2 regions of the Microbacterium resistens genome follow, and region 2 is predicted to be linked to the other one. Evidence: riboswitches for the same ligand, from Rfam matches in the RefSeq annotation. Region 2 holds a riboswitch; the other holds the start of a gene.
The links. Region 2 has a riboswitch for FMN ahead of K8F61_RS06960 (6,7-dimethyl-8-ribityllumazine synthase). Riboswitches for the same ligand answer to the same signal wherever they lie in the genome.
Positions count from the first base shown of each region.

Region 1: it holds a riboswitch for FMN, as region 2 does, so the genes downstream of both, ribD (bifunctional diaminohydroxyphosphoribosylaminopyrimidine deaminase/5-amino-6-(5-phosphoribosylamino)uracil reductase RibD) here and K8F61_RS06960 (6,7-dimethyl-8-ribityllumazine synthase) in region 2, are expected to answer to the same signal.

Region 1 is NZ_CP082781.1:1,722,667-1,727,067, reverse strand. It holds gene ribA (GTP cyclohydrolase II) at 1-150, opposite strand, end outside; gene K8F61_RS08300 (riboflavin synthase) at 147-818, opposite strand; gene ribD (bifunctional diaminohydroxyphosphoribosylaminopyrimidine deaminase/5-amino-6-(5-phosphoribosylamino)uracil reductase RibD) at 818-1,867, opposite strand; FMN riboswitch at 1,923-2,075, opposite strand; gene K8F61_RS08290 (Fpg/Nei family DNA glycosylase) at 2,144-3,019, opposite strand; gene K8F61_RS08285 (GNAT family N-acetyltransferase) at 3,074-3,643, opposite strand; gene trpS (tryptophan--tRNA ligase) at 3,796-4,401, opposite strand, start outside.
Region 2 is NZ_CP082781.1:1,421,984-1,426,384, reverse strand. It holds gene K8F61_RS06970 (LLM class flavin-dependent oxidoreductase) at 1-925, shown strand, start outside; gene K8F61_RS06965 (FMN reductase) at 927-1,571, shown strand; gene K8F61_RS06960 (6,7-dimethyl-8-ribityllumazine synthase) at 1,656-2,090, opposite strand; FMN riboswitch at 2,103-2,248, opposite strand; gene K8F61_RS06955 (aggregation-promoting factor C-terminal-like domain-containing protein) at 2,324-3,574, opposite strand; gene K8F61_RS06950 (DUF5302 domain-containing protein) at 3,691-3,867, opposite strand; gene K8F61_RS06945 (DedA family protein) at 3,878-4,401, opposite strand, start outside.

The DNA.
Region 1 (4,401 bases), 300 kb from region 2:
GCGCACGGTCCAGGCCACCCACTCGGGCGTGGCCAGCTCGGCCGACAGGATGACGTCGCCCTCGTTCTCGCGGTTCTCGTCGTCGGCGACGATGACGGGCCGTCCGGCGCGCAGCGCGTCGAGGGCCTCGGGGATGGTGGACAGGCTCATCGCGAGCCTCCTTCCGTGCCGGCGTCCGGTGCGCCGGGGGTCTGAGCTGCCGGAGTGTGCGCGCGGAACGCCAGGAGGCGCTCGACGTGACGGGCGAGGACGTCGGTCTCGAGGTTGACCCGATCGCCGACCCGGAGGGCGCCGAGAGTGGTCGCGGCGAGCGTCTCGGGGATGAGGGAGACCTCGAACCAGTGTCCGCTCGCGGCCGTGGGGGCGCTCACGGCGCTGACCGTGAGGGAGGTTCCGGCGACGCTGATCGACCCCTTGTCCACCACCAGCGGCGCCAGGTCCGCAGGCAGGGAGACGCGCAGCACGCTCCACTGCGCACCCGGGCGGACGTCGAGCACCGTGCCGATGCCGTCCACGTGCCCCTGCACGATGTGCCCGCCCAGGCGGGCGCCGACGGGCATCGCCTTCTCGATGTTGACCCGCGTGCCGACCTGCGCGTCGGCGATCGCCGAGACGTCGAGGGTCTGCTTCATGACATCGGCGTCGAAGGTGTCCGTCGTGGAGCCCACGACGGTGAGGCACACGCCGCTCACCGCGATCGACTCCCCGTGCACGGCGTCCGAGGCCGCGCGGGGAGCACGCACGGTGAGCCGCCAGCCGTCTCCGGCCGGGACGATCGCGGTGATCTCGCCGACCTCCTCGATGATTCCGGTGAACATCAGGCTGCTCCTTCGGGGGGTCCGTCGTGGTCGTGGGGCGAGGCGGGCCGGGCGATCGCGAGCAGATCCGCTCCGAGGGGCAGCCACTCGTCCACGACGAGGCGCCGCGCCCCGGAGATGTCGGCGACGCCGATGTCCGTCAGGGCGAGCCGGGGGCCTCCCAGCAGGACCGGCGCGATGTAGGCGAGGACGGCGTCCGCGAGCCCGGCGGCGACGAACGCGCTGGCGAGCGTCGGGCCGCCCTCGACGAAGACGCGCTGGAGGCCGCGGTCATGCAGCAGCAGCAACGCCTCGCGGAGGTCGTGTCCGGGGATCAGGATCGGCTCGTGCGGGTGCTGTCGCAGCGCGGCGTCGGCGGGGACCGCACGGCTGCCGATCACGACAGGGACCGGCTGGTGGTCGAGAAGGCGGCCGCCGTCGCGTGCGGTGAGCGCAGGGTCGTCGGCGAGGACGGTTCCCGTGCCCACGACGATCGCATCCGCCCGGGCACGACGGCGGTGCACGTCGGCGCGCGCGGCGGCGCCGGTGATCCACTGGCTCGACCCGTCGGCCGCGGCCGCGCGTCCGTCCAGGCTCTGGGCCCACTTCACGGTGACGTGCGGGCGCCCGAGACGCTGGGCGGTCATCCAGTCGGCGACGACCTCCCTGGCGGCGTCCGCCTGCTCGCCGGCCTCGACGTCGACGCCGGCGCCGCGCAGGCGCTCGGCCCCGCCCCCCGACAGCTCTCCCGGGTCGTCCAGCGCGTAGACGACGCGCGACACGCCGGCCTCGATGAGGGCGACCGCGCACGGGCCGGTGCGACCGGTGTGGTTGCACGGCTCGAGCGTGACGACCGCGGTGGCGCCGTGCGCGGCGCCGGGAGCGAGGCGGGACAGGGCATCGACCTCGGCGTGCGGGGTCCCGGCGCCGCGATGCCAGCCTTCCGCAAGGGTCTCACCCGTAGGGGAGAGCAGAACGGCGCCGACCTGCGGATTGACGCCGCGGGGACCGCGACGGGCCAGCTCGATGGCGCGCGTCATGGCCGCGCGCTCAGCCGCCGTCGTCGTCATGTGCGTCGTCCCTTTCCGACCTGATCGATGGCTCCGGGGACGCACGTCGAATACTCGCGTGCTGCCTCCTATCCGGACTGACGAGGCTCTGCCTCGCATCACCGTCGGTTCCGGAATTCCACCGGATCGGCCTCGGTCGCGCGGGGCGCGTCCTCGGTTCGCGGACTCTCACCGCCGGTTCGGATTCTCACCGACCCCGGAGCACGTTGATGCTCTGAGTCTCCTCAACGCATCACCCCCGATCTTATTCCGTTGCATCTTTCCCGCGTCTCCGGGTTACTTGAGCAATCGCGAGAGGCGGCGGTCGGCGAGCGTCTTCCCACCGGTCTGACAGGTCGGGCAGTACTCCAGGGACCGGTCCGCGAAGAAGACGCTGCGCACGGTGTCCCCGCAGACGGGGCAGGCCTCGCCGCGTCGGCCGTGGACCTGCATCCCGCGCCGCTTGGCGTCCTTCAGGTCCGCCGGGGGCTTTCCGGAGGCCGCGGCCACCGCCTCGGCCAGGGTGGAGTGCATGGCGTCGTAGAGCCGGGTCACGTCCTCCGGGCCGAGAGAGGCGGCCGCCGCGTACGGCGACATGCGCGCCGCGTGCAGGATCTCGTCCGAGTACGCATTGCCGATCCCGGCTATCACCCCCTGATCGCGCAGGAGCCCCTTGATCTGCGTGCGTCGCCCCTCGAGGAGCGCGGCGAACGTCTCCCTCGTGAAGGCGGGATCCAAGGGGTCAGGGCCGAGCCGGGCGATCCCGGGGACCTCTGCGGGGTCTCGGACGACGTACACGGCCAGGGACTTCTTCGTGCCCGCCTCGGTGAGATCGAAGCCGCTGTCGTCGTCGAAGGCCACGCGGAGGGCGATCGGCGAGCGGCCGGGACGGACCGGGGCGGTCGGCACCTGCTCGTACCAGCGGAGCCACCCGGCCTTGGCGAGATGGAACACGAGGTGCAGGCCTTCGCCGCCCGGCGCCGCGAGGTCCAGGTCGATGAACTTCCCGTGTCGCTGCACGCCCCGCACGGCGGCGCCGGGCAGCGCCGTCAGCGGCGGGTCGAAGGTCTTGAGCGCGGCGATGGCGGACACCGCGGCGCGCGTGAGCGTCAGACCTGTCGTCCTCTCGGCGAGGAAGTCGACGAGACCCTGGACCTCCGGCATCTCGGGCATGCGCCCATCCTGCCACCGGACGCCGACATCCGTGCCGGTCTCGTCCCCGCTCGGTCAGCCCAGATCCACCGGCCAATCGACGGGGGAGCGGTCGTCGGTCGACAGCAGACCCGCCGTCCAGCCGTCGTCGCGGCCGCGGTGGCTGACGAGGGCCTGACGGCGCGTGCCCTCGAAGCGGAAGCCGAGGCCGCGGGCGGTGCGCGCCGACGGGATGTTGCCCTCCACCGCCTGCCACTGGATGCGGGCGAGGCCGAGGTCACGGAAACCCCAGTCGACGACGGCGCGGGCCGCCTCGCTGAGGTAGCCGTGCCCGCGTGCGGCGGGAGCGGTCCAGTACCCGAGCTCTGCGTGCCCGCCCGCGCGGTGTTCGGTGATGTGGTGCAGTCCGACGCACGCGATGAGGGACTCGTCGCGGTAGACGCCCCATACGGCCTCGTTGCCGTCGTCCCAGGCCTGTGCGACGAAGGCGACGAAGTCCTCCGCGTCCTTGCGGGAGTACGGGCTGGGGACCGTCGTCCAGCGCGGGATCTCGGGGTCCTGGCATGCTGCGGTGATCGCGTCGACGTCGGTCTCCGTCGGCGGGCGGAGGACGAGACGATCGGTGTGCAGCACGACGGAATCCATCCCTCCAGGATATCTCGGAGGGGCCGCCGCCCCGGTTCCCGGCCCCGGTCAGCGCCGGTTCTTGGGGCGCCGTTCGGGGATTCGGGGCTCGTTTCGGGGTGTTCTTGTGCCGTAACGAGCCCCAAAACGGGCACCGCCGGCCCGGCGGACCGTCAGACGCGGCGGAGCAGGCCGACCTTGTCGTAGACGTCGGCGAGGGTCGCGTCGGCGACCTCGTCGGCGCGGGCGGCGTTCGCCGCGAGGATGCGGTCGAGCTCGGCCGGGTCCGCGAGCAGCTCCTGCGCACGCTCCCGCACGGGCCCGAACTCCTCCACGACGACCTCGGCGAGACCCTTCTTGAAATCGCCGTAGCCGCGGCCCGCGTACTCGTCCTCGATCGCGGCGACCTGTCGTCCGGTCAGCGCGGCGTAGATCGTGAGCAGGTTGGAGACCCCGGGCTTCTCGTCCCGGTCGTAGCGAACGCTGCCCTCGGTGTCGGTCACCGCGCGCATGATCTTCTTCGCGGACTTCGCCGGGTCGTCCAGCAGCCAGAGGACGCCGGCGTCGCTCTCGGCGGACTTCGACATCTTCGACGTCGGGTTCTGCAGATCGTAGATGCGGGCGGTGTCCTTCTGGATCACCGGCATCGGAATCGTGAACGTCGTCCCGAAGCGGGAGTTGAAGCGCTCGGCGAGGTCGCGGGTGAGCTCGACGTGCTGCTTCTGGTCGTCGCCGACCGGGACGACATCGGTCTGGTAGAGCAGGATGTCCGCGGCCAT
Region 2 (4,401 bases):
GCTGCAGCACGTCTCGGGCGGTCGCATGGACCTCATGATGGGCCGGGGCAACACCGGGCCCGTGTACCCGTGGTTCGGACAGGACATCCGTCAGGGCCTTCCGCTCGCGATCGAGAACTACGCGCTCCTGCACAAGCTCTGGCGGGAGGACGTCGTGGACTGGGAGGGGAAGTTCCGCACGCCGTTGCAGGGCTTCACCTCCACCCCGCGTCCGCTGGACGGCGTGGCGCCGTTCGTGTGGCACGGCTCGATCCGCACGCCGGAGATCGCCGAGCAGGCCGCCTACTACGGTGACGGCTTCTTCGCGAACAACATCTTCTGGCCGAAGGAGCACTACCAGCGTCTGATCGAGCTGTACCGCCAGCGGTACGCGCACTACGGCCACGGCACGGCCGAGCAGGCCATCGTCGGACTCGGCGGGCAGGCCTTCATCCGCCCGAACTCGCAGGACGCCGTGAACGAGTTCCGTCCGTACTTCGACAACGCCCCGGTCTACGGACACGGACCGTCGATGGAGGACTTCACCGAGATGACCCCGCTCACCGTGGGGTCGCCTCAGCAGGTGATCGACCGCTACGCCGCCATGCGCGACCACTTCGGCGACTACCAGCGCCAGCTGTTCCTGATGGACCACGCGGGCCTGCCCCTCAAGATCGTCCTGGAGCAGATCGACCTGCTCGGCGGCGAGGTGGTCCCGGTGCTGCGCAAGGAGCTGGCCCAGAACCGGCCGGCGACGGTGCCCGACGCCCCGACGCACGCCGCGCGGGTGAAGGCCGTGTACGGCGACGGCCCGGCGCGCCAGGCGCGCCCGGGAGCGAACCGCGGGGACAACCTCACCGCCGGGTCGCCGTACCAGGACGGCGGAGCGGTTCCGCCGGCCGCGGGGTCGGCGTTCGGCGCCGCCGCCACGAAGGGAGCGAACTGACATGGACGCACGTCGTATCGCCGTCGTCTCGGCGGGGCTGTCGAACCCGTCGTCGACCCGGATGCTCGCCGATCGCCTCGCGGCGGAGACGGCCAAGGCCCTGGCGGAGCGTGACATCGAGGTGTCGGTCGACGTGATCGAGCTGCGCGACCTCGCCCACGACATCACGAACAACCTGCTCACGGGCTTCGCGCCCCCGGCGCTCGAGACGGCGATCAACACCGTCGTCTCCGCCGATGCGGTGATCGCGGTCACGCCGATCTTCTCGACGAGCTACTCGGGGCTGTTCAAGTCGTTCATCGACGTGCTCGACCCCGATGCGCTCACCGGTACCCCGGTGCTCATCGGGGCCAACGCCGGCACCGCCCGGCACTCGCTCGCGATCGACTACGCGATCCGTCCGCTGTTCACCTACCTGCACGCGGAGCCGGTGCCGACGGGCGTGTTCGCCGCCTCCAGCGACTGGGGCGCGAACGCGGACGACGTCGCTCCGTTGAGCTCGCGGGTCGAGCGCGGCGCCCGGGAGCTCGCCGAGGCGATCGCCCGCCGGGAGCCGGCGGGCGGTGCGGATCCGTTCGACCCGGCGACGTACCTCGGCCAGGGGAAGTCCTTCGGGCACTTGCTCGGCGGTCTCGCCGGAGAGTGAGCGGGGCGTACCCGGGTGGTTCGGGGCGCGGGGTGGGGCTGATCGGCCCCACCCCGCGCCCCGATCGTCGGTATCGGACCCCGATCAGCCGATCGCGTCGAGGCTGGTGAGCGTGCCGGACACGGCGTCGGCGAGCTCGCGCCCCTTCACGGCGAAGTGCCGGCTGAAGTAGTCGCTGTGCTCCTGGTGCCCGTGGAAGTGGTGCGGCGTCAGCACCGCTGAGAACACCGGGACGTCCGTGTCGAGCTGCACCCGCATGAGCGCGTCCACGACCGTGGCGGCGACGAAGTCGTGCCGGTAGATCCCGCCGTCCACGACCAGCGCGCTGGTGGCGACGGCGGCATATCGGCCGCTGCGGGCGAGACGCGTCACGTGCAGGGGGATCTCGAAAGCGCCGGGGACGCGGAACACGTCGACGTCGTCGAGACCGAGCTCGCCGAGACGGGCGATGAACGCCGTCACGGCCTCGTCGACGATCTCGGCGTGCCACTGCGCGGCGACGATGGCGATCTTGGACATGAGGGAACCTCTTTCCGTCCTCTCTCATCCGGACTGTGACCGTCGGCCCCGGGTTCGCACCGGGTCGGCGGTCCCCGCCATGGGGACCGTTCGCGGGCTCGCGCGGACAACGCCGCGACACCGCCGGTGGGGATTTCCGCCCCGCCCTGAGGACGGCTACGACGCTACCACCGGCGACCGTGCGATCCTGTCGGCGGCACCATGGCTCAGTGCTCGGCACCAGCCGGTGTCACTCAGTACCAGCCGGTGTTCTCGGAGTGCTGCCACGCACCGCACGGGGAGCCGTAGCGGTCCGCGATGTAGCCGAGTCCCCAGTCCACCTGCGTGCGCCCGTTGGTCCGCCAGTCCGGGCCCGCGCTCGCCATCTTCTCGCCGGGCAGCGCCTGCGGGATGCCGTAGGCGCCGCTGGACGGGTTCATGGCATCGGCGCGCCAGCCGGACTCGCGGTTCCACAGCAGCACCAGGCACTCGAACTGGTCCCCGCCCCACCCCCATCCGGCGAGGGCTCCGCGCGCGTAGTCCTGGGCGCCCTGGGGATCGACGATCACCTCGGGCGGTGCCGGAGCCGGTTCGGGCGCGGGCTCCGGGTCGGGCGCGGGGGCCGGTTCGGGCTCCGGTGCCGGGGCGGGTGCCGGGGCTGGGGCAGGCGCCGGCGCGGGATCGCCTCCGGGCGCCGGGGCCGGAGCGGCAGGGGGCGCCGCCGGCGGCTCGTTCTCGAGCTGCTGGCCGATCCAGTACCGTCGCTCCGTCTCCGCGGTGGTGTCCTTCAGCGCGGCCAGCTGGGCGTAGAGCGTGTCGACGTGTCCCCGGAGTCCGGAGACCGTCGTGGCCTCGGTGTCCGCCGCCTCTGCGGCCTTCTGGGCCGCCCTCTCCGCGTCGGCGGCGAGAGCGGCGCGGGCGCGCTCGGCCTCGGCCGCCTGATCGCGCAGCGTCGAAGCCAGGGCGGCATCGGCCTGCGAGCGACGGGCGAGCGTCGCCCAGGTCTCGTCGAGACGGTCGAGGACGCCGAGGCGGGTGAGGAGCTCATCGGGATCGGCCGCGGTGAACAGCCGCACGGCGGTCGGCGCGGCGGACTCGGCGCGATAGCGACCGGCGGCCAGGGCCCCGGATGCGCTCCGGGTCTCGTCGAGGGCTCGGGCCGCGTCCTCGCTCTGCGCCGCGAGCAACTCGGCGCGCTGGGCCGCGGCGTCGGCCTCGGCGCGTGCGGTCTTCGCGGCGGTGGCCGCGTCGAGGGCGGTCCGCGAGGTAGTGGCGGCCTGCGACTGCGCAGCGCTCAGCGCCGTCTCGATCCGTGTGATCTGCGCCTGGGTCGCCTGCTCGTCGCCGCGGGCGCTCTGCACGTCCTCCCACGTCGGATAGTCCTCGGCGTGCCCGGCCACGGGGGCGGCGACGAGGAGTCCGGCCGCGAGCACGAGCGCGCTCCCCAGGCGCGCCCCGACGGCGCGCGCGTGACGCCCGCGGGCGGTCGATCGTGCAGTGCTCACCCGCTCGACGCTAATCCTCCCGTGCGCGGATCGCCACCCGGGCCGCTCGCCGTCCGCCGGAGACAGAGAGGAGGGAGGACCGGACGGACCGGTCCTCCCTCCTCGCCGACGGTGTCTCAGCCGCTCTTGCGTCGGAACTCGCGCTTCATCTGCGGGGCCGCGGTCGCGTGGACGGCGGAGTCGCCGTCGAGGTGCGCCTCGCCGTTGCGGTGCCGCGCGTTCTTCTTCTCGAGCGCCTCCTTGAACTTGCGCTTCATCTCCTCAGAGGGGACGGCATTGTCTTCGGTACTCATGCGCGCCAGCCTACTGTTCGCCCCGCCGCGGAGGGGAGGGCCGTCGGGCGCGCCGCGCTCCCGTGACGGCGACGTCGATCAGGAGGCCGATCCCGACCGCCAGCGCCACGGACACCACGATCGCCACCAGCGGCCCGCCCGGGACGATCGCGGCGATCGCCGCTCCGATCGCCGCCTGGTAGGCCGCCCACCCTGTCGCCGCGAGGACCACCAGTCCCAGGTACCGCGGCGGGTGGATCCGGGACGCGCCGGCGACGAGGTTGACCGCCAACCGGGCGAAGGGGACGAACCGGGCGGTGAACAGCACCGTGGCGGTCCCTCGATCCAGGCGGCCGCGCGCCCACTCCAGTGCCGCCCGGACCCGGCGCGAGCGCATCCACCGCCACCGCTCGACCCCGACCCCGCGTCCGATGAGATAGCAGGCCACGTCGCCGACGGCGGCGGCTGCCGCAGCGCAGAGGACGACCGCCCACAGCGCGGGCGAGCCGAGCGACACCGCGAGCGCGCCGAGCGCCGTCACCGCGATCTCGCCGG